Regions from separate parts of the Streptomyces sp. NPDC058308 genome, predicted to be linked through region 2. Evidence: riboswitches for the same ligand, from Rfam matches in the RefSeq annotation. Region 2 holds a riboswitch; the other holds the start of a gene.
The links. A riboswitch is a leader RNA that binds a small molecule or an ion and turns the genes downstream of it on or off. The one in region 2 is predicted to bind glycine.
Positions count from the first base shown of each region.

Region 1 (15,893 bases), on a different contig from region 2:
GGCAGGATCAGCGTCTGGAGCCAGACGCCGGCCGAGTCGTCGGTACTGAGGCTGTCCGCGATCTTCACCCAGCCGAGGTTGTGGACGAAGATGCCCATCGCGATCATGCCGGTGAAGAAGACGGGGAGCGAGACGCCGCCGAGGGCGACGGTCATCGCGGAGCGGTCCCAGATGGAACCCCGCTTGAGGGCGGAGACCACACCGGTGGCGACACCCGCGGCGAGCCACAGGACGCAGGCGCCCGCGGCGAGCGCGCCGGTGACGGGCAGCGCGTCCTTGAGGGTCTCCCAGACGGGCGCCTCGGTGCGGAAGGAGTAGCCGAAGCAGGGCGCCGGGCAGTGTGTGACGTCACTGCCGTTGACGTAGTCACGCCCCATCGGGATGCCCTTGATGAACTCCCAGAACTGGACGAGCAGCGGGTCGTCGAGCCCCAGTTTGGTCCGGATGCCTTCGATCTGCTCGGCTCCGGTGGCCTTGCCGGCGAAGAGGACGGCGATGTCCTGTCCCGCCCACTTGGGCAGCATGAAGAAGACGGTGAAGGTCGCGAGCAGTACGACCAGCACCATGATGATTACGGCGATCAGGCGCCGGATGAGATAAGCAAGCACTGTGCGCGGCCCGGCGGTGGCCGGAGCCCCCTTGTGAGGAGCTCCGGCCACCGCCCGGGGCCATCACCTGCCCTTCGGACTGGCGGGATTCGGCGGCGGTGGAACGAACAACTACTGGCTCCCTTGCGGGAGTTACTTGACGACGCCGAGCGAGGCGTAGTCGTAACGGCCGTTGTAGCCGTCGGACATGTAGGCGTTGGTCAGCCGCGACCCGCGCCAGGTGATGTTCTTCTCGTAGAGGAAGGGCATCCAGTCGGCCTGGTCGAGGATCTTCTTGTCGAGTTCCTTGTAGACCTCGCCGGCCTTGGCCGGGTCGGTCTCTGCGATCGCCTTGTCGAAGAGCGCGTCGACCTTCTTGTCCTTGATCTGCGACTCGTTGTAGTTACCGGTCGGGTTCAGGAAGCGGCTGTCGAACAGCGGCTGCGCGTAGCCCTGGCCGGAGGGGAAGTCCGGGCCCCAGCCGCTCATCGTCATGCCGTAGCCGCGCTTCTTCACGACGGACGGCGAGCCGGTGATGCTGGAGGTGTCGGCGCCGTCGAGCGAGTCGACCTGGACCTTGATGCCGACCTTGCCGAGCGACTGCTGCAGCGCCTCGGCGGCGTCGACCTCACCCGGGTTGTTGCTGCGGGCGGTGAGCTTGGTCGTGAAGCCGCCCGGCTTGTTGCACTGCTTCAGCTCGTCCTTGGCCTTGGCGGCGTCCGGCTTGCCCTTGCGCGCAAGGACGCCGTACGGGTCGTACTTGCTGTGGCCCGGGATCGCCACGGGGAAGGTGCTGTTGGCGATGTCGCCGGCCGCGACCTTGCCGCCGCGGGTCTGCTGGATGCTGTCGTAGTCGGTCGCGTAGAACACGGCCTTGCGGCAGTGCACGTTGTCGAACGGCTTCGCGTTGTGGATGAGCGCGACGTAGCGCACGAAGGACGTGTGCATGTTGTCGACGTTGGCGCGGTGGTCGGTGACGGCGCTGACGCGGCCGGACTGGGTCATGCCCGTGCCGTTGAGGTCGACGTCGAAGTCACCTTCCATCAACTTCTTGTCGTTCTCCTCCTGGTTGGCGGAGAACGTCACGTCGATCTTGTCGGGCAGCGCCGCGCGGATCGGGTCCGAGGACTTCTTCCACTTGTCGTTGCGGACCAGCACGATCTTCTTGTTGGACTTGTACTGCTGGAACTTGTACGGGCCCGCGGAGAACGGCCGCTGGGTGTACTTGGCCTTGGTGTCCTTGGCCTCCTTCACCGGCGAACCGGTGGGCATGGCCAGGAACTGCTCGAAGTCACCGTTGCGCTTGGGCAGTTTGAAGATGATGGTCTGGTCGTCGGGGGTCTCGATCGCGTCGAGGCCGCCCTTGTCCTTGTAGGGGCCCTTGTACTTGCCCTTGGGGTCGAGCGTCTGGCGGATGTAGCCCGGACCACCGGTGATGGTGTCCGTCGCCCAGGTGCGCTCGATGCCGTACTTGATGTCCTTGGAGGTCAGCTTGGAGCCGTCCTCCCAGGTCAGACCGGCACGCAGCTTGTACGTGTAGGTCTTGCCGTCGTCCGAGATCTTCGCCGTGGAGGTGGCGAGGTCGGGGACCAGCTTCGTGCCCGCCTTGCCCGGCTTGGTGTCGTAGGTCACCAGCTGCCGGGTGTAGAAGCGCATGAAGTCCCACGTCATGCCGTAGTAGGCGCGCTGCGGGTCGGCGGAGTCCAGGTCCTGCTTGCCGACCATCTTCAGCGTGCCTCCCTTCTTCTTGGAAGGGCTGGCGACCTTGTTCAGCGCCGCGTTGTAACCGGCACCCTTGGAGTCGCTGTCGTCACCGTCACCGCCGCCGCACGCCGTGGTGGTCACCAGTGCCGCGACGACGAGGGCCGCACCGCTGGTGAGCCGTCGTTTCGAGGAAACTGTGGGCATTTTCTCGTAACCTCCGAGATTCGCGGTCCCTGGCCTTGAGCTGCCGGAGAACCATGGTTAAAGCCACCTGACATGCGGCAGGGGCAAGCCAGTCGGGACCTTCTAGCGCGTCCCCTTCGGGTCGAGCGCGTCCCGCAGCCCGTCGCCGAAGAGGTTGAAGGCCAGAACGGTGATGAAGATCGTGACGCCCGGGAAGACCATGAACATGGGGTCGTGCTCGTACGTCTTGAGTGCGTCGCGCAGCATGCCGCCCCACGAGGCCGTCGGCGGCTTGACGCCGGCGCCCAGGAAGCTGAGGGCCGCCTCCGTGAGGATGTTGGTCGGGATCATCAGCGTCGCGTAGACGGTGATGGGGGCGACCAGGTTGGGCAGCAGTTCACGGAACAGGATGTGGCGCTTGCCGCCGCCGAGGCTGCGGGCCGCCTCCACGTACTCGCGCTCACGGAGCGAAAGAGTCTGCCCCCTGACGATCCGTCCGACGTACGGCCAGCCGAAGAAGCCGATGACCATGACGAGGATCGCGACGCGCACGCTGGTGCCTTCGAGGCCGAGCAGGTCGTCGGGGAGCACGGAGACCAGCGAGATGATGAAGAGCAGCTGCGGGAAGGAGAGCAGCACGTCCATCACGCGGCTGATCAGCGCGTCGATCCAGCCGCCGAAGTACCCGGCGATGATCCCGAAGAGGGTGCCGAGCACCACGGCGACGATCGCCGCGAGGAACGCGACCAGGAGCGAGATCCGCGCGCCGAAGACGATCCGGCTGAAGACGTCGCGGCCCTTGTTGGGCTCGACCCCGAAGAGGAAGTCGCCGCTCACGCCGCCGAGATCGCCCTTGGGGAGACCGGTCAGCTCATCGAGCTTGTCCTGGTTGAAGTCGTTGGGCGGGTGCCCCAGCAGGTCCACGATCAGCGGCGCGAAGACGGCGACCAGCACCAGTACCAGCACCGTGATGCCGCCCGCCAGGGCGACCTTGTCCCGCTTCAGGCGGTTCCAGGCGATCTGCTTGAGGGACCGGCCCTCGACCTTTTTCACCCCTGCATCAACTGCGGGGGCGACGTCCTCGGTCGGGTCCGCGTCCGCAGGTGTGTCATGCAATGGTGCCGTCATCGTGGCAGGGACCCCTCTCAACCGGTGGTGACCGGCCCGCACTTGCCGCTGTAGCGACGTGATCAGTCCGTCGTACCCAGGGGCGAAGGCCCCTTGGAGCGGGAGTCTTCATCCACGTCGCGATCTGTTACCAGACTTGACGGGGAAAGGATGCGCAACCGTGATGCTGATCGAGGTGTTCCGTTATCCGGACGCCAGTGAACGAGGGGCGAACACGGGGCAGTTGGGGTGCAATGCTTCACGCGGGTCCATAGGGCCCCACCCGCATCACAACGGACATCACCTCCGTCGGCGCTGCTCAGTACGGCGCGGGGTAGCCGTAACCGCTCGCCGGCGCCGGGGCCGCCTGGGCCTCGCGGTCGTAGAACGGCCGGGTGTTGGCGCGCAGCCACATCGCGACCGGGTCGTCATCGTCGGCCATCGCGACCGTCGAGACGGGCAGGCCCTCCGGGACGGCCGGGATGGACTGCTGCATCATCGTCCGGATCGCGTCCACGGACGTCGGCGACGTGTCGTACACGTCGAGGCCGATGGCCAGATAGGGCGCACCGAGCGCGGGCTGCACCCAGGCGCGGCGCAGCGAGCGGACCATCGGGGTGCGGTGCGCGTTCTGCGTGAGCAGCGCGTAGAACTGGGGGATCTCGATGCTCGGCTCGGTGAGCCGCAGGGGGCCCGCGGGCAGCAGGTCCAGGCCCGTGGCCATGCGGCGCAGATCCAGCCAGGGGATGCCGACGCCGCCGCCGGGCGCGTGCGGGTTCAGCCAGAGGCCGTAGTGGTCGGGGTAGAGGGTGCGGGCGATGTCGAGACCGCGCACCACTTCATAGCTGCGGTTCCAGCCACTGGCGGAGAGCTCCTGGGCGGAGGTCACACAGGGGGCGTAGCCGATCCCCTCGACCTCCATGTTCCCGTACTGGGCGTCGGGCGAGCCGGCCTGACCGTGCCAGAGCAGCATCCACACCTGGTCGGCGGCGAGGGCGCGCAGCAGTGCCTCGTAGGCGTCGTAGCGCCCGGGGGTCACCTGGCGCAGCATCTGCTCGACCTGTCCCCCGGCGCCCGAGCCAGCTCGTGCAGGGGAGACCCCATCACCCGCGGCCGTGCCCGACGCACTCACCCGTAACCGCCCCTTCGCTTCGCACCCGAACCACCCGAGAGCCCCGTCGCCGGGCACGGACGTGCCCCGACCGGGTCATGGAACCAGCTTAAGCGGCGATCCTGGCACGGACTTGACGTACGACACCTCAGGTCCTGACGTACGACACCTCAGGTCCGCGGGGCTCGCCCGGGCTCAGGCCCCGCGGTGGTAGAAGGGCCGGACCCGCGCGCGCAGCCAGTCGCCCACCGGGTCCTGCGCCACGTCGAGGAGTACCAGGTTCACCGGCCAGGGGACCGGCACCTGGCCGAGGGCGCGGCCCAGAGCCTCCATGGGAAGGTCGCGGGCGTTGCCGTCCCAGGTGGACAGCTCGACGCCGACGAAGAGCGTCGGCTCGTCCGTCTCGACGGACGCCAGGCAGCGGCGGGCGGTGAGGACGACCCCGGCCGCCTCGAACTCCCGTCCCGCGGCGGCCAGGAAGTCCACCGGGTCGTGCTGCCAGTCCGGCTCGTAGAGCTTCACCCGCCCGCCGGTGGCGGGTCCGTCGAGCTCGGAGCGGCCGGCCCGGCAGAGCTCGGCGACGGCGGGCGGCGGCAGCGGGACGCCGACGGTGCCGTCCGGGTTCAGCGCGATGCCCAGCTGCGGCGGGAGGCCGCGGGCGAACTCCACGGCGGGCGCCACGGTGTGGCCCATCCGGTCCGCGGCCTCGCCCAGGGCCTGGCGGAACTGCTGTTCGGAGGTGAAGACGGGCACGTACGCCTGGCCCTCGATCTCCAGGGTCGGCAGGTCCAGGGTGCCGCTGTCGGGGCCGCCGCCGTTCGGCAGCGGGATCCAGACCTGGCTGCGGCCGAGGACCTCCACGATCCGGCCGCCCGCGGACGCGGGGGCGCCGAGAGAGGCCGCCAGGACCTCCTCCAGTTCGTTGCCCGGCCATCCACCGTAGGGATGGGCGTGTGCCTGCGCCGGAAAGTCCATCTGTCCAACCCCTGCTCGCGACCGCTCTGCCTGCGGCTCGAACCCTAACGCCGGGGCGCTCAGCGGTCGAAGGCGATCCCCCGCAGGACCTGCGCCGCCGCGCGGTCCAGGAGCACCGCCGAACCGCAGCCGCGCGGCAGGTCGCCGCGCTCGGCGGCGCCGACGAGCCGCCCGACCGTCCTGCGGTGGCGCGCGAAGGCGTACCGCGAGACGCCGCGGCCGCGCTCGTGCTGGCCTCGCAGCGCCGTCTGCACCGGCACGTCGAGGAGCAGGAGGTGCAGGGCCGCGCCGCGCCGGGCGGCCTCGCGGGCAAGCCAGCGGCGCACCCAGGGCTGGGTGCCGCAGTCGTGCACGACGAGGCTCACCCCCGCGCGCAGGGTGCGGCGCAGTCCCGCGTAGTGCGCGAGGCGGACCAGGGGGCGGTAGAGCGCGTACGGCAGCAGGCGCGGCATGCGGCGGGCCCAGCGGTCGCGGGTGTCCTGGGAGTCGATGCGCGGGCCGGTGACGGCCTGCCGCATCAGGGTCGATTTCCCGCCGCCGGGCAGCCCGGAGACGACGACCAGGTCGCCCTCGCCGAAGGTGAGGCGGTGCGGGCTGTGGCCGGCCCGTCGGCGGAAGTCGCGGACGACGGCCACGGGAAGCGGTCCGCAGCTCTCCGTGGCGGGGGCGGCGGGCTGCTTCGGCAGCGCCACCCCCGCGGTCGCCAGCCCGGTGGTCGTGGCGTGGACACTGGTCCTGCTGCGCACCGTGATCGGCCTCCCCATAGCGGTCACGTACTGCTTCCCCGGCAAGTGTAAAGAGAAGGTAATGCGGCACAAGCGTGTCCGGGCCGCGGGATCCGTGGCCGGTCACGGGTCCCCCTGGACAGAGTCGCGTGCAATGATGTGCCCGCCAACTCCATACCGGCCGTTTGAATCCGCGCGGGAGAGTCCCCGGAGCCAGCCAGTGCTGGGCCCGGGGCGCCGAAGGAGCAAGTCCCTCCCTTGAATCTCTCAGGCCCCGTACCGCGCGGGCGAGGCACATCTGAAAAGCGGGCCGCCCCGGCGGTCCCACCCAAGGTGCAAGCCGGGCGTCTCGGACACCGAGCCGCTCTCGGCGAACCTCTCAGGTTCCGATGACAGATGGGGAGGATCGACCTCGCCCGTCACGCCCTGGGAGTTCCCTTCATGAGCACTGCCCCCCGTCTGACCGCCCTCGACGCCGTGCATCGCCGCCTCGGCGCGACCATGACCGATTTCGCGGGCTGGGACATGCCGCTGCGGTACGCCAGCGAGCGCGACGAGCACAACGCCGTGCGCACCAAGGCCGGTCTCTTCGACCTCTCCCACATGGGCGAGATCACCGTCACCGGACCCGAGGCCGCCGACTTCCTGAACTACGCGCTGGTCGGCAACATCGGCTCGGTCGGCGTCGGCCGCGCCCGCTACACGATGATCGTCGCCGAGGACGGCGGCATCCTGGACGACCTGATCGTCTACCGCCTCGGTGCGGCCGGTGCCCCCGAGTACATGGTCGTCGCCAACGCCTCCAACGCGCAGGTCGTGCTCGACGCGCTGACCGCCCGCGCCGACGGCTTCGACGCCGAGGTCCGCGACGACCGGGACGCGTACGCCCTGCTCGCCGTCCAGGGCCCGGAGTCCCCCGGCATCCTGAAGTCGCTCACGGACGCCGACCTGGACGGGCTCAAGTACTACGCGGGCCTGCCCGGCACCGTCGCGGGCGTCCCCGCCCTCATCGCCCGCACGGGCTACACCGGCGAGGACGGCTTCGAGCTCTTCGTCTCCCCCGGTGACGCGGAGAAGCTGTGGGGCGCGCTGATGGAGGCGGGCACGCCCGTCGGCCTGGTCCCGGCCGGCCTCTCCTGCCGCGACACGCTGCGCCTGGAGGCGGGCATGCCGCTGTACGGGCACGAGCTGACCGCCGAGCTGACGCCGTTCGACGCCGGACTCGGCCGGGTGGTCAAGTTCGAGAAGACGTCGCAGTCGGAGGGCTTCGTGGGCCGCGCCGCCCTCGCGGCCGCCGCCGAGCGCGCCGAGGCCGCCCCGCCGCGCAGGCTCGTCGGCCTGATCGCCGAGGGCCGCCGCGTCCCGCGCGCGGGCTTCCCCGTGGTCCTGGACGGCAAGGTCATCGGCCAGGTCACCTCGGGCGCCCCGTCCCCGACGCTGGGCAAGCCGATCGCGATGGCGTACGTCGACGCGGAGCACGCGGCGCCGGGCACGCCGGGCGTGGGCGTGGACATCCGCGGCAGCCACGAGCCGTACGAGGTCGTGGCCCTGCCGTTCTACAAGCGACAGAAGTGACGCTCGTAGCGTTGTCCCCCGCGTGGGACCCGGCGCCCGGGGCCCCGGAAGTGATCCCACGCACATCAGTCCCGTTCCGCAGCACCCACCCGCGTACAGGAGAATTCAGGTCATGAGCAACCCCCAGCAGCTGCGTTACAGCAAGGAGCACGAGTGGCTGTCGGCCACTGAGGACGGCGTGGCGATCGTCGGCATCACGGAGCACGCGGCCAACGCGCTCGGTGACGTCGTCTTCGCCCAGCTCCCCGAGGCCGGTGACACGGTGACCGCGGGCGAGTCCTGCGGCGAGCTGGAGTCGACCAAGTCGGTCAGCGACCTCTACTCCCCCGTGGACGGCGAGGTCGTCGCCGCCAACCAGGACGTCGTCGAGGACCCCTCGCTGGTCAACTCCGCCCCGTTCGAGGGCGGTTGGCTGTTCAAGGTGCGCATCTCGGGCGAGCCGGACGACCTGATGACCGCCGACGAGTACACCGCATTCACCGCCGGCTGACCCATACCGATAGGGATCGTGTGATGTCGCTTCTGAACACCCCTCTCCACGAGCTGGACCCGGACGTCGCCGCCGCCGTCGACGCCGAGCTCCACCGCCAGCAGTCCACCCTGGAAATGATCGCCTCGGAGAACTTCGCTCCGGTCGCCGTCATGGAGGCCCAGGGCACCGTCCTGACCAACAAGTACGCCGAGGGCTACCCCGGCCGCCGCTACTACGGCGGCTGCGAGCACGTGGACGTGACCGAGCGACTCGCGATCGACCGGGTCAAGGACCTGTTCGGCGCCGAGTACGCCAACGTCCAGCCGCACTCCGGCGCCTCCGCCAACCAGGCCGCCCTCTTCGCGATCGCCCAGCCCGGCGACACGATCCTCGGCCTGGACCTGGCGCACGGCGGCCACCTCACCCACGGCATGCGCCTGAACTTCTCCGGCAAGCAGTTCAACGTGGTCGCCTACCACGTGGACGAGGCCGGTCTGGTCGACATGGCCGAGGTCGAGCGCCTGGCCAAGGAGAACAGCCCCAAGGTGATCATCGCGGGCTGGTCCGCCTACCCGCGCCAGCTGGACTTCGCCGAGTTCCGCCGGATCGCCGACGAGGTCGGCGCGTACCTGTGGGTCGACATGGCGCACTTCGCCGGGCTCGTCGCCGCCGGTCTGCACCCGAACCCGGTGCCGTACGCGGACGTGGTCACCTCCACCACGCACAAGACGCTCGGCGGCCCGCGCGGCGGCATCATCCTGGCCCGCAACAAGGACTTCGCGAAGAAGCTGAACTCCGCGGTCTTCCCCGGCTTCCAGGGCGGCCCGCTGGAGCACGTGATCGCCGCGAAGGCCGTCTCCTTCAAGGTCGCCGCGTCGGACGACTTCAAGGAGCGCCAGCAGCGCACCCTGGACGGCGCCCGCATCCTGGCCGAGCGCCTGGTGCAGGACGACGCCAAGGCCGCCGGCGTCGGCGTGGCCTCCGGCGGCACGGACGTGCACCTGGTCCTGGTGGACCTGCGCGACTCCGAGCTCGACGGGCAGCAGGCCGAGGACCGCCTCCACGAGGTCGGCATCACGGTCAACCGCAACGCGGTCCCGAACGACCCGCGCCCCCCGATGGTCACCTCGGGCCTGCGGATCGGCACCCCGGCGCTCGCCACGCGCGGCTTCCAGGAGGAGGACTTCCGCGAGGTCGCCGACATCATCGCCGAGGCCCTCAAGCCGGGCTTCGACGCGGCCGCGCTCAAGACCCGCGTGACGGCTCTGGCCGACAAGCACCCCCTGTACGCCGGTCTGAAGTAATTTCGTACGCTTTTGTTCGTACGTACGAAACGCCGGGGCACCCTGCACACTGGAGAGTGAGCAGGGTGCCCCGCACCCTGTACCGGGTACCGCGCTTCGCGCTCCCGTAATTCCTGCACCGCCTTGTACTTCTGCATCACCCGGCAGACAACGGCGTCTACCAACCACCATTGGAGTTTTCCGTGGCCATCTCGGTCTTCGACCTGTTCTCGATCGGCATCGGCCCGTCCAGCTCCCACACGGTCGGTCCGATGCGCGCTGCCCGCATGTTCGCAGGGCGCCTCAAGAACGAGGGCCTGATGGCCCACACCGCGGCGATACGGGCCGAGCTGTACGGCTCGCTCGGCGCCACCGGCCACGGCCACGGCACCCCGAAGGCCGTCCTGCTGGGCCTGGAGGGCGAGTCGCCCCGCACGGTGAACGTGGAGAGCGCCGACGGCCGCGTCGAGGAGATCAGGAGCAGCGGCCGCATCAACCTCCTCGGTGTGCACGAGATCGACTTCGACTTCGACGAGGATCTGATCCTGCACCGCCGCAAGGCCCTGCCCTACCACGCCAACGGCATGACGATCTTCGCGTACGACCGTGAGGGCGCCCTCGTCCTGGAGAAGACGTACTACTCCGTAGGCGGCGGTTTCGTGGTCGACGAGGACGCTGTGGCGGGCGAGAACCCGATCGTGCCGGACGACACCGTCCTCAAGCACCCCTTCCGCACCGGCGACGAGCTGCTCCGCCGCACGGAGGAGACCGGCCTGTCCATCTCCGCGCTGATGCTGGAGAACGAGAAGGCCTGGCGCACGGAGGAGGAGATCCGGGAGGGGCTCCTGGAGATCTGGCGCGTCATGCAGGCCTGCGTCTCGCGCGGCATGTCCCGCGAGGGCATCCTGCCCGGCGGCCTCAAGGTCCGCCGCCGCGCCGCGAACTCCGCCCGCCAGCTGCGCGCCGAGGGCGACCCGCAGGCCCGCTCCATGGAGTGGATCACCCTCTACGCGATGGCCGTGAACGAGGAGAACGCGGCGGGCGGCCGCGTCGTGACCGCCCCGACGAACGGCGCCGCGGGCATCATCCCGGCCGTCCTGCACTACTACATGAACTTCGTGCCCGGCGCGGACGAGGACGGCGTCGTCCGCTTCCTCCTCGCGGCCGGCGCGATCGGCATGCTCTTCAAGGAGAACGCCTCCATCTCCGGCGCCGAGGTCGGCTGCCAGGGCGAGGTCGGCTCCGCCTGCTCGATGGCGGCGGGCGCGCTCGCCGAGGTCATGGGCGGCTCCCCCTCCAAGGTCGAGAACGCCGCCGAGATCGGCATGGAGCACAACCTCGGCCTGACCTGCGACCCGGTCGGCGGCCTCGTCCAGATCCCGTGCATCGAGCGCAACGGCATGGCGGCGGTCAAGGCCGTCACCGCCGCGAAGATGGCGATGCGCGGCGACGGCTCCCACAAGGTCTCCCTCGACAAGGTCATCAAGACGATGAAGGAAACGGGCGCCGACATGAGCGTCAAGTACAAGGAGACTGCGCGGGGCGGGCTCGCGGTGAACATCATCGAGTGCTGAGCCACGACCTAGCAGCTCTTGCCCGGGCGGACGTGCTTCAGGTGGATGAGGTAGCGGTCGACGGCGTGCGTGACGCAGGTGTTGCCGCGGCCGTACGCGGTGTGGCCGATGCCGTCGTGCGTCAGGAGCATGCCGCCCGGGAACTGCCCGGCGAGGCTCTCCGCCTCCTCGTAGGGGGTGGCGGGGTCGCCGGTGGTGCCGACCACCAGGACCGGCGGCACGCCGGGCGCGGCGACCCGGTGCGGGCGCCGGTCGCTGTTTCTTCCTGTGGGCCAGTTCTTGCAGGTCAGCTCGTCGACGACGCTTGACGTGCCGTACGGGCCCGCGGCCTTGTCGGCGGGGCCCAGGGCCTTCCAGTAGGGGCCCGCGGTGTGCGGGTGCGGTACGTCGAGGCAGTCGACGGCGATGATCGCGTCGTCGTCGTTCCCGGTGGCGGCGCGGGCGCGTACCCCTCGGTGGGAGTCCGTGTCCTGGTCCCCCGACTCCGCCAGGCGGGACAGCTCCGTCGCGTCGCCGTCGTACGCCGCGCCCAGCGCCTGTGACAGCTCCTCCCAGTCGTCCTCCGGGCTGTACATCGCGCCGGTGACGACGTCGAGCAGCGTCCTGGCGTCGACGTCGTACGCGTCCTCGTCGCTCACCGGCAGCGGCTCGCGCGCCGCCCGCTCGTACAGCTCCTCGATCAGCGCCGATATCTCCGCCGGGTCCGCGCCGGGGCAGCTGTCGCCCGCGATGTCGGCGCAGGACTCCGCGTACTCCTCGACCGCCCTGCGGAATCCCGTGCCCTGGCTCAGCGCGCGCTGCCGCCAGTCCAGGGAGGGGTCGACCGCGCCGTCGAGGGCGAGCGCCCGGACGCGGTGCGGGAACTGTTCGGCGTACGCGGTGCCGAGGCTCGTGCCGTACGACCAGCCGAGGTAGGTGAGCTTCCGGTCGGCGAGGGCGGCCCGCAGGACGTCCAGGTCGCGGGCCGCGTCCTCGGTGCCCACGTGGGGCAGGACGCCGCGGCTGCCCCGGGCGCAGGCGGCGGCCTGGTCGTCGGCGTCGGCCAGGGCGCGGGCCCGGTCCGCGGCGGTGCGCGGCGCTATCGGCTCGGGGCCGTCGTCGTCCTCCTCGTCAGTCTCCGCGCACGTGACGGCGGGGACGCTGCCGCCCACGCCCCGCGGGTCGAAGGAGACGATGTCGAAGCGGGCGCGCACAGCACCGCTGAACACCTCGCCGCCGTCCGACTTCAGATCGCTCACGCCGGAGGCGCCCGGGCCACCGGGGTTGTAGACGAGCGAGCCGACGCGGTCGTCCGGGTCGGCGGTCGCCGCCTTCGCCACGGGCAGCACGAAGGTCCTGCCGTTCTCCGGGTGGGCGTAGTCCATGGGGACGGTGAGGCGCGCGCAGCGCAGGTCGCCGCACTTCTTCCAGGCCAGCTTCTGCCCGTAGAACCGCTGGAGTTCGGGGCGCTCGGCGGCGTCCGGGGAGGGGCCGCCCGGTGCGGTGCAGCCGGTGAGGGAGACGGCGGTGAGGGAGACAGCGGTGAGGGTGGCCAGGGCGAGGACGAGGGGGCGGGTGCGGGGGCGGGCGCGTCGGTGCGGGTCGGTGGGGTTCAACGGGGCGCTCCCAGGATCGGTCCGGGCCGGCGTGCCCGGGTCGTACCGAGGCGGCGGACCTCGCCTCGCACTGGGAGACGTGCGCGGCACCCGGCCCGCTCCGCCGTCCCGCGAAAACCCACGGTGGCGCAGCTCACCCCACGCGCCACGAGCGGGACCAAAGCGCTGGCCACGGGTGCGTACTCCTGTCACCGCGTGCCGGAGCGGCCGCTACCCTAACCCCGTCAGTAGTGCACCAAGAAGGGGTGGATCCGGTGGCGGACATCGAGGAAGCGCGCAAGGCGTTCGAGCAGTTCGACGCGGACGGCGACGGCTTCATCACGGCGGCCGAGTGGAAGAGCGCCATGGCCAGGATGGGCGACTTCTACCAGACCGAGGCGGTGGCCGAAGCCGTGATCGGCACGAAGGACACCGACGCGGACAAGCGTCTCTCCTTCGACGAGTTCTGGGCGAGCCTGAACAAGTAGTCGGCGGTCCGGCGGCGGAGCCGGACGAGGAAGGGGCCCGGAGCGGGTGACGCTCCGGGCCCCTTCCTCTTTGTCTCTGTTCTCGTCTATCTCTGTTCTCGTCTATCTCTGTTCTCGGTCTGTTCTCGCCGGGTCAGCGGCGGGTGCGGACGCTCCAGCGGCCGTCCCTGCGCTCCAGGCGCACGGGATGGTCGAAGCACTTGCCGACCTGGTCGCCGGTCAGTACGTCGTCGACGGCTCCGGAGGCGAGTGCGCGGCCGTCGCGCAGGAGCAGCGCGTGCGTGGTGCCGGTGGGCAGCTCCTCCAGGTGGTGGGTGACCAGGACGGTGGCGAGTTCCGGGTGGGCCTCGCGCAGGGTGTCCAGGCTGTCGAGGAGGCTCTCGCGCCCGGCGAGGTCGAGGCCGGTGGCCGGTTCGTCGAGCAGGACCAGGCGGGGACTCGGCATCAGGGAGCGCGCGATCAGCGTGCGGCCGCGCTCGCCCTGGGACAGCGTGGGCCAGCGCGCGTCCGCCCGGTGCGCGAGGCCAAGGAGGGCGATCAGCCGGTCGGCCCGCTCCTCCTGCTCGGGAGTGGCGCGCCTGCGCGGTACCTGCTCGATGCTGTTGGTGAGCCCGGTGAGGACGACCTGGCGGACCGGCAGCGGCGAGCGCAGCGGGTGGCGCGGGTTCACATGGCCGACGTGGGCCCGCAGCTCGCGCAGGTCGACGCTGCCGAGCCGGCGGCCGAGCACCTCGACCGTGCCGTGCGTGGGGTGGGTGACGGCGCCGCAGAGGCTGAGCAGGGTCGACTTGCCCGCGCCGTTCGCGCCGAGCAGCGCCCAGTGCTCGCCGGGGCGGACGGTGAAGGTGACGTCTTCGAGGATGGGGCGCCCGGCCCGGACGACGGTGACACGGTCGGCGTGCAGGACGGGTGCGGCGCGGCTGCCGTCCGGCGGTGCGCAGGTCATCGGGCAGCTCCGGCCCGGTTCACGGCGGTGGCTCCGGCCCGGTTCACGGCGGCGAGCACCGCCTGTACGGAGGCGGTCAGGACGGAGGTGTCCAGGCCCGCGCCCCAGCAGTCGACGTCGCCGACCAGGCACCGCACGTACGCGACGGCCTCGCTGCCCCCGCCCTCCGCCACGGCGTGCTCGGCGTAGTCGAGGATGTTGACGGTGATCCCGGCGGCGGCGAGGGCGTCGACGAAGGCGGACAGCGGCCCGTTGCCCGCTCCCTCGAAGTCCCCTGCCCTGTCCCCCACTTGGAGCGTGCAGACGAAACGGTGCGCGCCGTCCGGGGCCCGGTCGGTGGTCCAGGAGCTCAGCGCCACGTCGCCGCCCCGCCCCGGCACGACGTACGTCGCCCGGAACAGCTCGTACAGCTCCTCCGCCGTCGCCTCCCGGCCGCTGTCGTCGGTGGCCTCCTGCACCACGCGTGAGAAGTCGGGCCGCATGGCTCGCGGCAGGTCGAGGCCGTGCCGGGTCTGCAGCAGGTACGCCATGCCGCCCTTGCCCGACTGAGAGTTGACACGGATGACGGCCTCGTAGGTGCGGCCGATGTCCGCCGGGTCGACCGGCAGGTACGGCACGTCCCAGGGTGCCTCGCGCTCCGGGACGCCCAACTCGGCGGCGCGGCGGGCGTGGTGGGCGAAGCCCTTGCTGATGGCGTCCTGGTGCGTGCCGGAGAACGCGGTGTGCACGAGGTCGCCCGCGTAGGGGTGGCGGGGGTGCACGGGCAGCTGGTTGCAGTGCTCGACGACCTCGCGCACGGCGTCGATGTCGGAGAAGTCGACCATGGGGTCGACGCCTTGGGCGAACAGGTTGAGGGCGAGGGTCACCAGGTCGACGTTGCCCGTCCGCTCGCCGTTGCCGAACAGGCAGCCCTCGACGCGCTGGGCGCCCGCGAGGACGGCCAGCTCGGCGCAGGCGACGCCGGTGCCGCGGTCGTTGTGGGGGTGGACGGAGAGGATGACGGAGTCGCGGCGGGCGAGATTCCGGTGCATGTACTCGATCTGGTCGGCGTACACGTTCGGGGTCGCGATCTCGACGGTCGCCGGCAGGTTGTGCGTCACGGGGCGGTCGGGGCTCGCGTCCCACAGCTCGGTAAGGCCGTCACAGACCTCCAGGACGTAGTCGGGCTCGGTGAGGTTGAACGTCTCCGGCGCGAACTGGAACCGGATGTCGGCGTGCGGCCGCTTGTCGGCGAGCCGCGCCATGTGCGCGGCGGCCTCCTCGACCACGCCGCACACCTCTGCGCGCGAACGGCCGAGCACGGTGTCGCGCCAGACGGGCGAGGTCGGAATGTAGAGGTGGACGACGGCGCGCGGCAGCCCGTCGATGGACTCGAAGGTACGGTCGATCAGTTCGGGCTTGGCGGGCGTGAACACGACGATGGTCACGTCGTCGGGCAGCCCACCGCTCGCGGCCCGCCCGGCGAGGTGCCGCACGAAGTCGAAGTCGGTCCTGCTGGCCGACGGGTAGCCGACCTCGATCTCCTTGAACCCCATCGAGACCAGCAGATCGAAGAAACGCCGCTTGCGGTCGGTGTCCATGGGCTCGGC
Region 1 covers NZ_JBHVZA010000047.1:18,240-34,132, reverse strand. The annotation lists gene ACFVYL_RS35995 (ABC transporter permease) at 1-608, opposite strand, end outside; gene ACFVYL_RS35990 (ABC transporter substrate-binding protein) at 741-2,495, opposite strand; gene ACFVYL_RS35985 (ABC transporter permease) at 2,598-3,602, opposite strand; gene ACFVYL_RS35980 (enhanced serine sensitivity protein SseB C-terminal domain-containing protein) at 3,901-4,632, opposite strand; gene ACFVYL_RS35975 (enhanced serine sensitivity protein SseB) at 4,888-5,667, opposite strand; gene ACFVYL_RS35970 (AAA family ATPase) at 5,727-6,431, opposite strand; glycine riboswitch at 6,579-6,684, shown strand; gene gcvT (glycine cleavage system aminomethyltransferase GcvT) at 6,834-7,967, shown strand; gene gcvH (glycine cleavage system protein GcvH) at 8,080-8,457, shown strand; gene glyA (serine hydroxymethyltransferase) at 8,481-9,743, shown strand; gene ACFVYL_RS35950 (L-serine ammonia-lyase) at 9,926-11,296, shown strand; gene ACFVYL_RS35945 (alpha/beta hydrolase) at 11,305-12,891, opposite strand; gene ACFVYL_RS35940 (EF-hand domain-containing protein) at 13,146-13,358, shown strand; gene ACFVYL_RS35935 (ABC transporter ATP-binding protein) at 13,492-14,304, opposite strand; gene leuA (2-isopropylmalate synthase) at 14,301-15,893, opposite strand, start outside.
Region 1: linked by a shared signal. The riboswitch ahead of gcvT (glycine cleavage system aminomethyltransferase GcvT) and the one ahead of gcvP (aminomethyl-transferring glycine dehydrogenase) in region 2 are both predicted to bind glycine.

Region 2 (15,893 bases):
AGGTCGGCGAGCCGTACCTCTTCAAGGTGATCGGCAAGCCGCAGGATCTCGAACCTGCGCTGAACATCCCGGGAGGCGTGGTGCAGACTCTGGAGAAGGAGCAGGCCACGGTGACCGTGGAACGCTCGGAGAAGATCATTGTGAACGCCTTGCGACCTGCGAAGCGGCCTGACTACGCTCGGTCGTCCTCCGAGTGAGGGGCGGACGCATGGGGGCCGCCAGGCGAGGGCATGAGGTTGCGGGGGGTCGGCGCACCGGAAGCGTGGTGCGTGGTGGAAACTGTTTGGTGGCCACGGACGTTGTGAGGATGTCTGGCTCACCGATGAATGCCGGTGTGTGCAATCAGGGTTCGTCCTGCCCCACGGGCGGGTCTGTTTCGGTCAAGGGGAATCGCCCGTGAAGTTGTTTGCGAAGTTGTTCGGCAAGAGCGCACGAGAGGACAGCGGCAATCCGGCCACTGCCCGTCACCGTGCTCCGCGCCATGGAGATGCCGAGGAGCAGGGCGCGGGGCGCCCGATGTTCCGCGATCAGGTCGCTGGTCCAGGTGGTGACATTTCGGGCGGACAGGGCGCGTCATCTGTTGACCCTGCCGGTCCCGGCCGCATAGGTTTCGGGGAACCTTCAACCTCAGGTACGGGTGGAGGGTTCACCTCCGGCCCGTACGCATCGAATGCCCCCGCGGGGCAGCCACGGCAGGAGGACCCGTCCATGGCCCTGGTGTGTACGAGGTGCGGGAACCGCAACGCCGAGGCGAGCCGGTTCTGCTCCAACTGCGGTGCGCCGCTGCGGGCCGGAGCCGCGCCGGAGCGTCCGTCCGAGACCACCTCGACGATCTCCATCTCGGGCCTGGAGGCCTACGACGCCGAGACGACGGGGCAGACCCAGTCTCCCGCGCTCTCCCCGGAGGCCCAGGCGGCCGTGGACGCGCTGCCGCTCGGTTCCGCGCTGCTCGTCGTGCGCCGCGGTCCGAACTCGGGCAGTCGTTTCCTGCTCGACGGCGAGCTGACCACGGCGGGGCGGCACCCGCAGAGCGACATCTTCCTGGACGACGTGACGGTGTCGCGTCGCCACGTGGAGTTCCGTCGTGTCCAGGACGGTTCCTTCACCGTCGCGGACGTGGGCAGCCTCAACGGCACGTACGTCAACCGTGAGCGCATCGACTCGGTCGCGCTTTCGAACGGCGACGAGGTGCAGATCGGCAAGTACCGCCTGGTCTTCTACGCGAGCCAGCGGGCCGTCGGCCTCTGACCCTCCCCCAGGCGCCGTCTGGGGGGACAACCCCCAGGGAAGGTCCATGCTTCAAACACCGAGGGGCGGTGCCGACATCGGCACCGCCGTCGCGGACCGTCGGCTGATGAGTATCGGCACCGTGCTGAACGAGCTGCGTGACGAATTTCCCGAGGTCACGATCTCCAAGATCCGCTTTCTGGAGTCCGAGGGGCTCATCGAGCCGCAGCGGACACCGTCCGGGTACCGGAAGTTCAGCCCGGAGGACGTCGAGCGGCTCGGTCAGGTCCTGCGGATGCAGCGGGACCACTATCTGCCGCTCAAGGTCATCCGGGAGCACCTCGACGCGCTGGAGCGCGGTGAGCAGCCTCCGATGCCGTCTCTGGGGCGTCAGCGGGACGGTGGCGACGCGCAGGGCCGGCACGAGGCCCAGGGGCCGACGGTGGCCCGTGTGGGCCGTGCCGAGCTCCTGGCCGCCGCGGAGATCGACGAGGTGCAGCTCGGCGAGTGGGAGGCCTACGGGCTGGTCGCGCCGCTGCCGGACGGCGGCTACGACGCGGAGGCCGTCACGGTCGCCACGCTCGTCGTCGAACTCGGCCGATTCGGTATCGAGCCACGGCATCTGCGGGCCATGAAGGCCGCCGCCGAGCGGGAGGCCGGGCTCGTCGACCAGGTGGTCGCGCCGCTGCGGCGGCACCGCAATCCGCAGACCAGGGCCCATGCCGAGGCCCGAACCAAAGAGCTCGCCGGGCTCACGGGCAGGCTCCATTCGGCGCTCGTGCAGACGGCACTCGGCGTCAGACTGCCCTGACTCGGAGCACGCCCGGCCGCTACTCGGCGGGTGCCCGACTACCCAAACCTGCCAGCCACGTCCTAGGGTTGCTGTGTGAACGAGCTCGACGTCGTAGGTGTCCGGGTCGAAATGCCCTCCAACCAGCCGATCGTGCTCCTGCGTGAAGTGGGAGGCGACCGGTACCTCCCCATCTGGATCGGACCAGGTGAGGCAACCGCCATCGCCTTTGCGCAGCAGGGCATGGCACCCGCACGGCCGCTGACCCACGACCTGTTCAAGGACGTGCTGGAAGCGGTGGGTCAGGAGCTCTCCGAAGTGCGCATCACCGACCTGCGGGAAGGGGTCTTCTACGCGGAGTTGGTCTTCGCCAGCGGTGTCGAGGTGAGCGCGCGGCCGTCCGACGCCATAGCGCTTGCGCTGCGCACCGGGACGCCGATCTTCGGCAGTGACGGTGTCCTCGACGACGCCGGCATCGCGATCCCGGACGAGCAGGAGGACGAGGTGGAGAAGTTCCGCGAGTTCCTCGACCAGATCTCGCCCGAGGACTTCGGCACCAACAGCCAGTGAGCCGCTTACAGCGGCCCGCGTCGGACCATTCGGCTAGCCTTTCCCCGCGGTGCGGTACGGGAAACCACTCTCAGGGTGATTATCACTCGGCGTGCCGAGTGTGGCGATCGTTGACGAGCCCCTGGCGACTGCCTACCGTCGAGAAGGCAGGTCAAGGAGGGAGGTCGGCGTGAGAAGCAGCGGCGACGGTACGGCGGTGGACGGTGGTTACCCGCTCCACGGCGGTGCCTCCGACCACTCTCCGAATCGACCGATGGCGGTCCAGGGGAGCGGGGACGCGACGTCCGGGCACGAGCAGATCGGCTACCGCGGTCCCACCGCGTGCGCGGCCGCGGGCATCACCTACCGACAGCTCGACTACTGGGCCCGTACCGGGCTGGTGGAGCCCAGTGTGCGGGCGGCGGGCGGCTCCGGGACCCAGCGGCTGTACAGCTTCCGCGACGTGGTCGTCCTGAAGATCGTGAAGCGGTTCCTCGACACCGGTGTGTCGCTGCAGAACATCCGGACGACGGTCCAGCACCTGCGGGAGCGCGGGTTCCAGGACCTGGAGCGGATGACGCTGATGAGCGACGGTGCGACGGTCTACGAGTGCACGTCGTCCAGCGAGGTCCACGACCTGCTCCAGGGCGGCCAGGGGGTCTTCGGGATCGCCGTGGGCGTCGTCTGGCGCGATGTCGAGGCCGCGCTGTCCCAGCTGCACGGGGAGCGCGTCGACACCGGCGAGACCCTCATCGGGCACAATCCGGCCGACGAACTGGCCAGGCGCCGCAACAAGGCCGTCTAGGCACTTCCCGCACCGGCTCCAGGGCCCGGCGACGGGCCTTGCGACGCCGCGTTGTCAGTGGCATAGGGCAGCATCAGAGATGTGAGAAGCGCGCCGACGATCCTGCATCTGGACATGGATGCCTTCTACGCGTCCGCAGAGCAGGCCGCGAAGCCGAGTCTGCGCGGAAAAGCCGTGGTGGTCGGCGGTCTGGGGCCGCGGGGTGTGGTCGCCACCGCTTCGTACGAGGCGCGTCGTTTTGGAGTGCACTCGGCGATGCCGATGGGGCAGGCGCGGCGGCTCGCGCCGAACGCCGCCTATCTCGTGCCGCGCTTCGGGCTGTATCGCGAGGTCAGCGAGCAGGTGATGGGGCTGCTGCGGCAGCTGTCGCCGCTCGTGGAGCCGCTCAGCCTGGACGAGGCCTTCGTGGATCTGGAGGCCGGCGGCGTCGCCGACGACGCGGAGACGGCCCGGGCGGTGGGGGAGCGGCTGCGGGCGGACATCAGGGCGGTGACCGGGCTGACCGGGTCGGTGGGGCTCGCCGTCTCCAAGATGCTGGCCAAGATCGCCTCCGAGGAGGCCAAGCCGGACGGGCTCAGGCTGATAGCACCGGGGTCGGAGCGGGCGCTGCTCGGGCCCAAGTCGGTGCGCATCCTGCCGGGGGTGGGACCGGCCACGGGGGATCATCTGCGGCGGGCGGGCATCACCACGGTGGAGGAGCTGGCGGAGGCGGGCGAGGACGAGCTCGTACGGCTGCTGGGCAAGGCGCACGGGGGCTCGCTGTACGGGATGGCGCTCGCGCACGACGAGCGGCCCGTGGTGGCCGAGCGGGACACGAAGTCGGTGAGCGTCGAGGACACGTACGACGTGGACATCCACGACCGGGTGCGGGTCCGGGGCGAGGTCGCGCGACTCGCCGAGCGGTGTGTGCAGCGGTTGCGGGCGGCGGGGCACTCGGGGCGGACCATCGTGTTGAAGGTGCGGCGCTTCGACTTCTCGACACTGACGCGGTCCGAGACGCTGCGCGGGCCCACGGACGACCCCGGGGTGGTGCGGGAGGCCGCGGCGCGTCTCCTTGAGTCCGTGGACACCACGGGCGGGGTGCGGCTCCTTGGCGTGGGTGTCTCCGGCCTCGCGGACTACACGCAGGAGGATCTCTTCGCGCAGGCGCAGGCCCAGGCTGCCGAGGTCGAGGCGGAGGCGGCGGCGGCCCTCGCGGCGGCCGGAGGTGGCGCGGAGGCGGAGCCCGAGGGCGGCGGGAGCGGTGGCGGTGTGCCCAAGGAGCCGGTGCCGGGTGAGCAGGCGGTGGAGAGCGCCGAGGATCCGGTGGCGCCGGCCGAGCGGCGGTGGGCGGCCGGTCACGATGTGCGCCATGCCGAGTACGGGCACGGGTGGGTGCAGGGGAGCGGCCTCGGGCGGGTGACGGTGCGCTTCGAGACGCCGTACTCGCCGCCGGGGCGGGTGCGGACGTTCCGTACGGAGGATCCGGACCTGGTGCCGGCCGAGCCGTTGCCGCTGGTCGCCGCGGAGGCGCCGGAGGAGGTCCGCGGGGCGGGCGCTGAGGCGGGGCTTGAGGTGGCGTCCAGCCCGGCTCGCGTGGAGGTGGGGGACCAGGGCTGAGACGGGGTGGCCGGAAAGGGACGACGCCGGGTCAGGGAGGTTCTGTGCCCGCGATGCGGCCGAAGCTCTGGTCGGGTGGCGGGGACTGTGGTGGTGTCGTGTCCAGGCCGTAGTGGTGGTAGAGCTGGAGTTCCTGCTCGGGCGAGAGGTGGCGGCCGACTCCGAAGTCCGGGGCGTCCCTGATGAGGGCGCGGTCGAAGGGAATGCGCAGGGTGCCGTCCCCGAGGAGCTCGCTCGGCTCCAGCGGGACGAAGGCGTCGCGGCTGAACAGGCCGGTGCGTATGGCCGCCCACTCCGGGGCGCCGGTGGCGTCGTCGAGGTAGACCTCGTCGATGGTGCCGATCTTGGTCCCGTTTCGGTCGAACGCCTTGCGGCCGATCAGGTTGCGCGGATCGATGTCGGTCTGCACGGGCCCTCCAGCTGGTCGCGGCCTGACGAAATCGGGTGCAACTCATCCTTATTCGTTCGTAGTCACTACGAAAGAGCACTTCGGGGCAGGTGGCCACTCGAGGGATCGGCCATGGTCCTCGCTGGTAGGCTGGCTTCCGGCCGCTGACCCCGTGCGGGAGAGCTCTCCGGAACACACTTTCCGGGGGCGCCGAAGGAGCAAATCCTCCCCGGAATCTCTCAGGCACCCGTACCGCACGGACGAGGTCACTCTGGAAAGCAGGGCGGGCGTCGGGCGGGCACGTTCCGAACCCTTCCTCACCGACGGTGAAAGCAGATCTGTCGAGAGACGGGACTGTGAAGCTCTCAGGTTGAGATGACAGAGGGGGAGGCCGTCCGGGTACCCGCGCCGTGGTACCCCTCGCAGGTCGTGCTGACCAGGAGGCCTCCGCAATGACTGCCACCAATCGCATCCCGCTCTCCGAGCTCGAGCAGGGCATTCCCTTCGAGCAGCGGCACATAGGGCCCGATGCGGAAGCGCGGGCCAAAATGCTCGCCCAGGTCGGGTACGGCTCGCTCGACGAGCTGACGGCCGCCGCGGTGCCGGATGTGATCAAGAACGCCGAGGCGCTGAACCTGCCCGGCGCCCGTTCCGAGGCCGAGGTACTGGCCGAGCTGCGCTCGCTGGCCGACCGGAACCAGGTCCTCGACTCCATGATCGGGCTCGGCTACTACGGGACCTTCACCCCGCCGGTCATCCTGCGGAACGTGATGGAGAACCCCTCCTGGTACACCGCCTACACCCCGTACCAGCCCGAGATCTCGCAGGGCCGGCTCGAGGCGCTGCTCAACTTCCAGACCATGGTCGCCGAGCTGACCGGCCTGCCCACCTCCGGGGCCTCGCTCCTGGACGAGGGCACCGCCGCCGCTGAGGCCATGGCCCTGTCGCGGCGCATGGGCAAGGTCAAGAACGGCGCCTTCGTCGTCGACGCCGACACGCTGCCGCAGACCATCGCCGTGATCCAGACCCGCGCCGAGCCGACCGGCGTCGAGGTGGTCGTCGCCGACCTGAGCGAGGGCATTCCCGCCGAGGTGGCCGAGCGCGGCGTCGTCGGCGTCCTGCTGCAGTACCCGGGCGCCTCCGGTGCCGTACGCGACATCAAGCCGCTCATCGACCAGGCGCACGAGATCGGCGCGGTCGTCACCGTCGCCGCCGACCTGCTCGCCCTGACGCTGCTCACCTCGCCCGGCGAGCTCGGCGCCGACATCGCCGTCGGCACGACCCAGCGCTTCGGTGTGCCGATGGGCTTCGGCGGTCCGCACGCCGGTTACATGGCGGTCCGCGAGAAGTTCGCGCGCAGCCTGCCCGGACGGCTCGTCGGCGTCTCCGTCGACGCCGACGGCAACAAGGCCTACCGCCTCGCGCTGCAGACCCGTGAGCAGCACATCCGCCGCGAGAAGGCCACCAGCAACATCTGTACCGCTCAGGTGCTGCTCGCGGTCATGGCCGGAATGTACGCCGTCTACCACGGGCCCGATGGCCTGAAGTCCATCGCCCGGCGCACCCACCGGTACGCGACGCTGCTCGCGGCGGGCCTGGCGGCCGGTGGCGTCGAGGTCGTCCACGGCGCGTACTTCGACACCCTGACCGTGCGCGCCGAGGGCAGGGCCGAGGAGCTCGTCCGTGCCGCCCGCGAGGGCGGCGTGAACATCCACCTGGTCGACGCCGACCACGTCTCCCTCGCTTGTGACGAGACCACCACGCGGGCGCAACTGGCGGCCGTGTGGGGCGCGTTCGGGGTCGAGGCCGATGTCGAGTCGCTCGACGCCACCGTCGCGGACACGCTGCCCGCGGGCCTGCTGCGCGAGGACGACTACCTCGCCCACCCGGTCTTCCACCAGCACCGCTCCGAGACGGCCATGCTCCGCTACCTGCGCAAGCTCGCCGACCGTGACTACGCGCTCGACCGCGGCATGATCCCGCTGGGCTCCTGCACCATGAAGCTCAACGCGACCACCGAGATGGAGCCGGTCACCTGGCCCGAGTTCGGCTCGCTGCACCCCTTCGCCCCCGCCCAGCAGGCGCAGGGCTATCTCACGCTCATCCGTGAGCTGGAGGAGCGGCTCGCCGAGGTCACCGGGTACGACAAGGTCTCGCTGCAGCCCAACGCGGGTTCGCAGGGCGAGCTGGCCGGCCTCCTCGCCGTACGCGGGTACCACCGTGCCAACGGCGACGAGCAGCGCACCGTCTGCCTCATCCCGTCGTCCGCGCACGGCACGAACGCCGCGAGCGCCGTCATGGCGGGCATGAAGGTCGTGGTCGTCAAGACCGCCGACGACGGCGAGATCGACGTCGAGGACCTGCGTGCCAAGATCGAGAAGCACCGCGACGAGCTGGCGGTGCTGATGATCACCTACCCCTCGACGCACGGCGTCTTCGAGGAGCACGTCGCCGACATCTGCGCCCAGGTGCACGAGGCCGGCGGTCAGGTGTACGTCGACGGGGCCAACCTCAACGCCCTGGTGGGTCTGGCCAAGCCGGGCCACTTCGGCGGCGACGTCTCGCACCTCAACCTGCACAAGACCTTCTGCATCCCGCACGGCGGCGGTGGCCCCGGCGTCGGTCCGGTCGGTGTGCGCGAGCACCTCGCGCCGTACCTGCCCAACCACCCGCTGCAGCCCGCGGCCGGCCCCGAGACCGGTGTCGGCCCGATCTCCGCGGCGCCCTGGGGTTCCGCGGGCATCCTGCCGATCTCCTGGTCGTACGTGCGCCTCATGGGCGGCGAGGGCCTCAAGCGGGCCACCCAGGTCGCGGTGCTCTCCGCCAACTACATCGCCAAGCGGCTCGAGCCGCACTTCCCGGTGCTCTACACCGGTCCCGGTTCGCTCGTCGCGCACGAGTGCATCATCGACCTGCGGCCGCTCAGCAAGGCGACCGGCGTCAGCGTCGACGACATCGCCAAGCGGCTCATCGACTACGGCTTCCACGCGCCGACCATGTCCTTCCCGGTCGCAGGGACGCTGATGATCGAGCCGACGGAGAGCGAGGACCTGGGCGAGATCGACCGGTTCTGCGAGGCGATGATCGCCATTCGCCGGGAGATCGAGAAGGTCGGCTCCGGCGAGTGGGCCGCCGACGACAACCCGCTGCGGAACGCCCCGCACACCGCCGCCGCGCTGAGCGGTGAGTGGGAGCACGGGTACAGCCGCGAGGAGGCCGTCTTCCCGGCCGGTGTCGTCGCGTCGGACAAGTACTGGCCGCCGGTGCGCCGCATCGACCAGGCGTACGGCGACCGGAACCTGGTCTGCTCCTGCCCGCCGCTGGATGCGTACGAGGACTGATCACCGCGCTCGCCCGGCGCGGGCATGCGGCGGGGCCGGTTCGGAGAGTTCTCTCCGGGCCGGCCCCTCGTCTTTCCTGTGCTGCGCTCGTGCGGTTGTGCCAGCGGTGCTCAGGCGGCTGTCATGACCTGATCGGTGCCCAGCGGTCGATGTGGGGCGATGATCTGGCCGTCCGGCAGCAGCTCACCGGTGTCCTCGAAGAGCAGGACGCCGTTGCACAGCAGGCTCCAGCCCTGTTCCGGGTGGCTCGCCATGAGGAGCGCGGCTTCCCGGTCGGCGGAGTCGGCTGTCGGGCACGGTGGTTGGTGCTGGCACATGGAAGGGTTCTTTCGCTGCGATGAGATGGCTGTGACGTCGGTCCTGTGGCTCGATGCGGTGTTCATAACCGCCCCCCGTTGTAGTCGGTCCGATCCCAGTGTTGCCCTCCGCGCGTCAATTCGCAGGGAATTTGCCGCAGCGGCTCCTACTGCTTAATGACGTATCACCCGCGCGGACGGTTCAGCCCAACTTGGCTGTCTCTTCGGGTGGTTCGGGGTGGCCTGAGTGGGCTAGTCCACTCGGGTGGGCAGCACTGTGCCCCGCGGCCGGGGGCGGCGGGGCACGAGAGGCGGATGGGGCGCTGTCAGGCGGGTGAGGTCAGAAGAGGTGCCGGTGTCAGGCGGTGGTTGAGCATCGGAAGGAGTTCGGCGACGCGGTGCGGGCGGTGGGCCGCGATGCCGGGCGGGGCGGGTGCCAGCGGGACGAGCAGGTCGTTGGCGGCCAGCGTGCCCCCGGCGCCGTCGTCCGTGCAGTCGCGGTGCAGCCAGAGGGTGAGCATATAGAGCTCGGGCACGGAGAGCAGCCGCGGCTGGCACGGCATCGGCATGGCCTCGGCGTGCCGCAGGGCGCGTTCTGTGGAGGCGATGTACGGGCCCTCGAAGAAGTGCGAGAACGCCCACCCGTCCGGAGTCAGCATCGTCTCGGCCGCGGCGACGGCGCGCTCGCCGCAGCGGATCAGGAAACGCCAGCCGGCGAGGCGGGTGGGCGAGGTGCCCTCTGGAGTGATGCGGTCCAACACGTGGACCGGCAGCGGGAGTTCCGGGCTCGCCGGCCCTTGTGCCGTACGGAGGGACGGGGTGCGGGCCTCACGTACGGCAGTGGGGGAACCGAGTGCCGCGAGGACGCTGCGCAGGGCGGGCGCGGGAGCCGGGGGGACATGCAGCGGCATGGTGGGTCGCCTCTCTCATTCGACAGGCACGGTGGAACGGGGGCAGGTGCGTGACGGCGCTGTCAGCTCTGGGTCAGAGGGGCGGGGGCTGGGAACCGCGAGCGCCAACTCTCTGCCTAGAGTGCGGAGTTTATACGAGGTGTGTTCGAGCGGTGTTTCAGCTAGAGGCACCGGATATTGTCGGCAAGGCGTTAATGCGCCGTCCTTGTGGGACATTTATCCCGATTTTTCGCGGGCTCTGCCTTCATGACCTCGGATTTCCCGCGGTACGCGGTCGGCCGATTCCTGTCGGTGCTTTTGACCAGGTGGTTCGGAACGGAATCTTCACTGTGCCGCATGCCTGGTGAATGTGCCGGACAGCAACTGCGACGAGCCTAGCGGCCGGTGGTCCCGGGCGGGGCGTTATCGATCACATTGCCTGGGCATCCTCCCCCGTACACAGCGGCCGGACCCTTGGCTGCCCGTTCTAGGAGGGACGCTTCGATGGGGGAGAAGGTCGTGGCGGGCACGTTCGACCTGGCCGATCGGAACCACTACCGCGGCAAGCTCCGGAAGTGTCTGGCGGGGCTGGAGCGATTGTTGGATGAGGGGCGATTCGACCGGCCCAAGAATCTGATGGGCATGGAGATCGAGTTGAATCTCGCCGGTCCTGACGGGCTGCCGAGGATGTTGAATGCGCAGGTTCTGGAGCGCATCGCGAGCCGGGATTTCCAGACGGAACTCGGAATGTTCAATCTCGAAGTGAACATTGCCCCGCACCGGCTCGGCGGACGCGTGCTCGACCGGCTCGCCGAAGAGCTGCGCACCGGCCTCAACTACGCCCACAGGAAAGCGAACGAGCTCGCCGCCGGCATTGTCATGATCGGAATTCTGCCGACGCTGAACCGTGCCGATCTGGTGTCCGCGAATCTCTCCGACGTCGACCGCTACGCCCTGCTGAACGACCAGATCGTGGCGGCGCGCGGCGAGGACTTCGCCCTGGACATCCAGGGCGTGGAGCGGCTGACCTGCACTTCGGCGTCGATCGCGCCGGAAGCGGCGTGCACCTCCGTGCAGTTGCACCTGCAGGTCACGCCGGGCCGCTTCGCCGATGTGTGGAACGCGGCGCAGGCCGTCGCCGCGGCGCAGGTGGCCGTGGGCGCCAACGCGCCGTTCCTCTTCGGCCGTGAACTGTGGCGTGAGTCGCGGCCGCCGCTGTTCCTGCAGTCCACCGACACGCGCCCGCCCGAGCTGCAGGCGCAGGGCGTGCGGCCGCGCACCTGGTTCGGGGAGCGGTGGATCACCGGGCCGCTGGAGCTCTTCGAGGAGAACCTGCGGTACTTCCCGGCGCTGCTGCCGCTGCTGGAGGAGGAGGACCCGCTCGGCGTCCTCGACGCGGGCGGCGTGCCACGGCTCGGTGAACTCGTCCTGCACAACGGCACCGTGTACCGCTGGAACCGCCCGGTGTACGGCATCGCCGACGGCGTCCCGCACCTGCGGGTGGAGAACCGCGTGCTGCCCGCGGGGCCCACCGTCACCGATGTCATCGCCAATGCCGCCTTCTACTACGGCCTGGTGCGGGCGCTCGCCGAGGAGTCGCGGCCGGTGTGGTCCCGGCTGCCCTTCGAAGCCGCCGCCCGCAACTTCGACGTCGCGTGCCGCGACGGCATCGACGCCACGCTGCAGTGGCCGCGGCGCGGCAGGCTCGGTGGCGTCGCCGAGGTGGCGGCCGTCCAGCTCGTACGCGAGGAACTGCTGCCGCTCGCGGCCGCGGGTCTCGACGCGTGGGGTGTGGAGGCCGCTGACCGGGCCCTGTACCTCGGGGTGATCGAGGAGCGGTGCCGGCGGCGGGTCAACGGGGCGTCGTGGCAGGCGACGACGTACCACCGGGCCCGGGAGAGCGGCCTTTCCAGGGAAGAGGCGCTGGCCGCGACCACCCGCCGGTACTGCGAGCTGATGCATGCCGGGGAGCCCGTCCACACCTGGCCCGTGGGGCTGCGGGAACCCGCGGTGCCGACGGGCTGAGGCTCCCGGCCGGGCGCCTTCGCTCAGCCCTGGTTGCTGCCCGCCTGCATGATGGCCTTGAGGATGACCGCGTGGATCTGCGCCGGGTCGTCGACCTGGTGGCCGGAGCCGCCGGTCGCCTCGGCGATCTGCTGGACCTCGTCCTTGTCCGCGTCCGGGCCGACGGCGATGGCGATGATCGGCACCGGCTGCTTGGGGTCGGATAGGTTCTCCAGCCGGGAGATGAGGGAGCCGCGGGAGATGCTGTCCGGGTCCTGGTTGGCGCCGTCGGTCAGGATCACGAGGGCGTTGAACTTGCCGCGCGCGTACGTCGACCGCGCTTCCTTGTAGGCGGCGAGCGTGGTGTCGTACAGGCCGGTGGCGCCGCCCGGCACGGGCTGCAGATCGCTGAAGGCGTCGGACATCTCGTCGCGGTGGGTGCCGCCGCCCTTGCGGTCGCCGAGGCGCTCGGTCGGCTCCAGCACGCGGTAGTCGCGGGCACCGTCAAGGCGGGTGGCGAACTCCCACAGGCCGATCTCGTCCTCGTCCGTGAACCCCGCGAGGGCCTGGAGGAGCGAGGACTTGGTGACCTCCATACGGGACTGGTTGCGGCCGGGGACGAACTGCCGCATGGACTCGGAGGCGTCGACGACCGTGCTGAGCCGCGCGCTCTGCACGGTGATCGTCCACATGCCCAGGGTCTCCTGGAGCTGCTTGTCGGAGGGCGGATCGGTGGCCTCGGCGGCGTAGGGCTGCGGGGCGCGGCCTCCCGCGGCGGTGACCAGTTTGCCGGAGGGCCGGTCGGAGTCGGTACGGAAGCCGTGCTCCGTCAGGATCCGTTGCCCCTCCTCGTCGCTGAACATCGTCATGAAGCGCAGCGCCGCGCGGCTCATGTCGGTGGACATCTCGTCGTCCTCGACCAGGGTGTACGGGTAGTCGAGCCGGGGCGAGCCGTCCTTGGGGTAGAACAGGTCGAGACTGTTCTCCTCGCCCGCCGACGCGTTGTGCGCGTACGCGGCCTGTTCGGAGAGGATCAGGGCCTGGTTGCGGCGGGGGTTGCCCTGCTCGGTGCCGGAGCCGTCGCGGGAGAGGGTGTCCAGGAGCTGGCCGTCGCTGTCCGAGGTGCGGGCCGACAGGGCTTTGGCCAGGGCGGCGGCCCGGGTGCCGCCGTCCTTGCCGCCCTGCTTCTTCGCCGACGCGCCCAGCGTGGCGAGGGCGAGCAGGCCGGTCGCGCTGCGCGCGGGATCGGCGGCGCCCAGGCGGAGTCTGTCGCCCTTCATGGCGGCCGAGGTCAGCGTCGGCCAGTCGTACGTCTTCTTCGGCCAGCCCAGCGCTTCGGCCGCGGACGGGACCATCCCGATGCCGACCGGAGACGAGGCGATGTTGCCCGCGGGCGAGATCTTGGTCTGCTTGGAGCCGAGCCCCACCTGCCGGACCCAGGTGCCGGAGTCCGGCACCCACACGTCGTACTCCGGATCGCGCTTGCCCGCGCGGAGTTCGGCGGCGACCTTGTACGAGTCGCGGGCGCTCACCCGTACGTCGATGCAGTGGCCGTCCGAGGTGATCTCCTCCTCACGGGCGTTGTCGGCCGCCTCGCGCAGGGCGGGGGCCACCGCGGGCGCGGCGACCACGTCGAGGCGTACCGCGTCGTCGCCGCAGGAGCCGCCGAAGGAGAGCAGACCGCTGCGGACCGCCGCCGCGGTGGAGCCCGCGATCACGAGGACGAGCGCCGTGGCGATGGCGACCGCACGCCCACGCCCGCGGGGCCGGGGGTCGGGCGCTGCCGTCCCGCGCTCATCGGGCAAGCTGTGACGTCCCATACCGGTGGTGCCCCTCCCTTGAGTGATGGAGCAAGGAGTGAGGGGGCCGTACGCCCGGAACCGGTGTCCGTCCCCCTCGGCCTGTCGCGCACGATCTTCGTAACTTCATTCGAGACCCTAGTGGGGCGGGGATGGGGATGAGGCGGGATTATTCAACTGGAGGCGGAAGTGCAAGCGGAGCCGGGGCCGATGGCCGGTTCTTTTCGAGAGGACGGGACTTCACGACGGATCCTGCGGGACGAGACGTTGCTCGTCCTGGCTCTCTCGCTCGGGGCGAGCGGTGTGTCCGCGCTGATCAGCTTTGTCGGGTCGGTCACCAAGCCCGGCGGTCTGAAGGACCAGGCCGCGACGATGAACACATCGGCGGCGCCGGGTCGGCCATGGCTTGATCTCGCGTGGCAATTGTTCGGTATCGCCACGGCGTTGGTGCCGGTCGCGCTGGTCGCGCACTTCCTGCTGCGGGAGCGCGCGGGGCTGCGGACGATCGGGTTCGACCGGACGCGGCCGTGGCCGGACCTGGGGCGCGGCGCCGCGATCGCGGCGGTGATCGGCAGCACCGGTATCGCTTTCTACCTGGCGGCCCGCGGGCTCGGCTTCAACCTCACCGTGGTGCCCGAGGCGTTGCCCGAGGTGTGGTGGAAGTATCCCGTCCTCGTGCTGTCCGCGGTGCAGAACGCGGTCCTGGAGGAAGTGATCGTCGTCGGCTATCTGCTGCGCAGGTTCGGGCAGTTGGGGTGGACGCCGATGGCCGCACTCGTGGGCAGCGCGGTGCTGCGGGGCTCCTACCACCTGTATCAGGGCATCGGCGGGTTCCTCGGGAACGTCGCGATGGGCGTGGTCTTCGTGCTGCTCTACCGCAGGTGGGGCCGGGTCGGGCCGCTGGTCGTCGCCCATTCCCTGCTGGACATCGGGGCGTTCGTCGGATACGCCCTGCTCGCGGGGAAGGTGGGGTGGCTGCCGACGCCTCCGTGAGGCGGGAGCCGGTCGGTATCGCAGCTGTGGGGACGTACGAGTGGTTCGTACGTCCCCACAGTGCTGTACGGGTCTCTGCTCTCCGTGCCGTACGCGCTCTGCGCGCGGGGCGCCGTCAGGCGAAGAGCTCGCCCTCGATGACCGTGACCGCCCGGCCCGTCAGGACGGTGCGGTCGCCGTGCAGCCGGGTGCGGACCAGGCCGGTGCGGGGCGAGGCCTGCAGGCCGGTGAGTTCGGTGCGGCCGAGGCGCTCGGACCAGAAGGGGGCGAGGGCGGTGTGCGCGCTGCCCGTCACCGGGTCCTCGTCGATGCCGAGACGCGGGAAGAAGCAGCGCGAGACGAAGTCGTAGCCGCCGGACGGGTCCTCGGCGCGGGCCGTGGCGATGATGCCGCGCTCGGAGTGCTGCACGAGGGCCTTGTGGTCCGGGGCGAGCGCCCTGACCGTCTTCTCGTCGGCGAGCTCGACCAGCAGGTCGCCGACCTGCCGACCCGTGTCGTACGCGGCGAGCGGCTCGGCGCCGAGGGCCTGCGCGATCCCGTCCGGGACGTCGGCGGCGGTGAGCGGGGCGGTCGGGAAGTCGAGGGTGAGGGCCCCGTCGTCGTGCGCGGTCGCGGTGAGGACGCCGCTGCGGGTGGCGAAGCGGACGGGGCCCGACGCGGCGCCCGTGGTGTGCAGGACATGCGCCGTGGCCAAAGTGGCATGGCCGCAGAGGTCGACCTCGGCGGCGGGCGTGAACCAGCGCAGCGCCCAGTCGGCGTCGCCGCCCGCGGGGAGCCGGTGGGCGAAGGCGGTCTCCGCGTGGTTGACCTCCCTGGCCACGTGCTGCAGCCAGGTGTCGTCGGGGAAGGCGTCGAGGAGCAGGACCCCGGCCGGGTTGCCGGCGAAGGGGCGGTCCGTGAAGGCGTCGACGATGCGGATGCGGTGGGGAGTCGGCATGTGATGACGGTAGAGGGCCGCGGAGCGCGGGGGTAAGGCCAATTCCGGGTTACTGGACTGGGTTAGGGGGCTGGGGGGGGCGATTGGCTTGCGGGGTGGGGGCTGGGCTGGGGCGTTCATGGCTTCCGTGCCGTGGACCTGGAAGGTCGCGCCCTGACCCACCGCGGCGTCAGTTCCGCTTGGGCCTCCGTCACGAAGCATCGCTCGTGGGGTGCCTGTCGCGTCGAGTCGGGTCGAGTCGGGTCGGGTCGGTCAAGGCTCATTGGCAAAGGGTC
Region 2 covers NZ_JBHVZA010000033.1:5,383-21,275, forward strand. The annotation lists gene ACFVYL_RS32225 (DUF881 domain-containing protein) at 1-197, shown strand, start outside; gene ACFVYL_RS32230 (FHA domain-containing protein) at 280-1,248, shown strand; gene ACFVYL_RS32235 (MerR family transcriptional regulator) at 1,295-2,038, shown strand; gene ACFVYL_RS32240 (bifunctional nuclease family protein) at 2,114-2,587, shown strand; gene ACFVYL_RS32245 (MerR family transcriptional regulator) at 2,757-3,371, shown strand; gene ACFVYL_RS32250 (DNA polymerase IV) at 3,453-4,970, shown strand; gene ACFVYL_RS32255 (PRC-barrel domain-containing protein) at 5,002-5,379, opposite strand; glycine riboswitch at 5,524-5,623, shown strand; gene gcvP (aminomethyl-transferring glycine dehydrogenase) at 5,811-8,699, shown strand; gene ACFVYL_RS32265 (DUF5999 family protein) at 8,810-9,016, opposite strand; gene ACFVYL_RS32270 (hypothetical protein) at 9,322-9,906, opposite strand; gene ACFVYL_RS32275 (glutamate--cysteine ligase) at 10,390-11,910, shown strand; gene ACFVYL_RS32280 (substrate-binding and VWA domain-containing protein) at 11,934-13,709, opposite strand; gene ACFVYL_RS32285 (CPBP family intramembrane glutamic endopeptidase) at 13,878-14,681, shown strand; gene ACFVYL_RS32290 (PhzF family phenazine biosynthesis protein) at 14,797-15,618, opposite strand.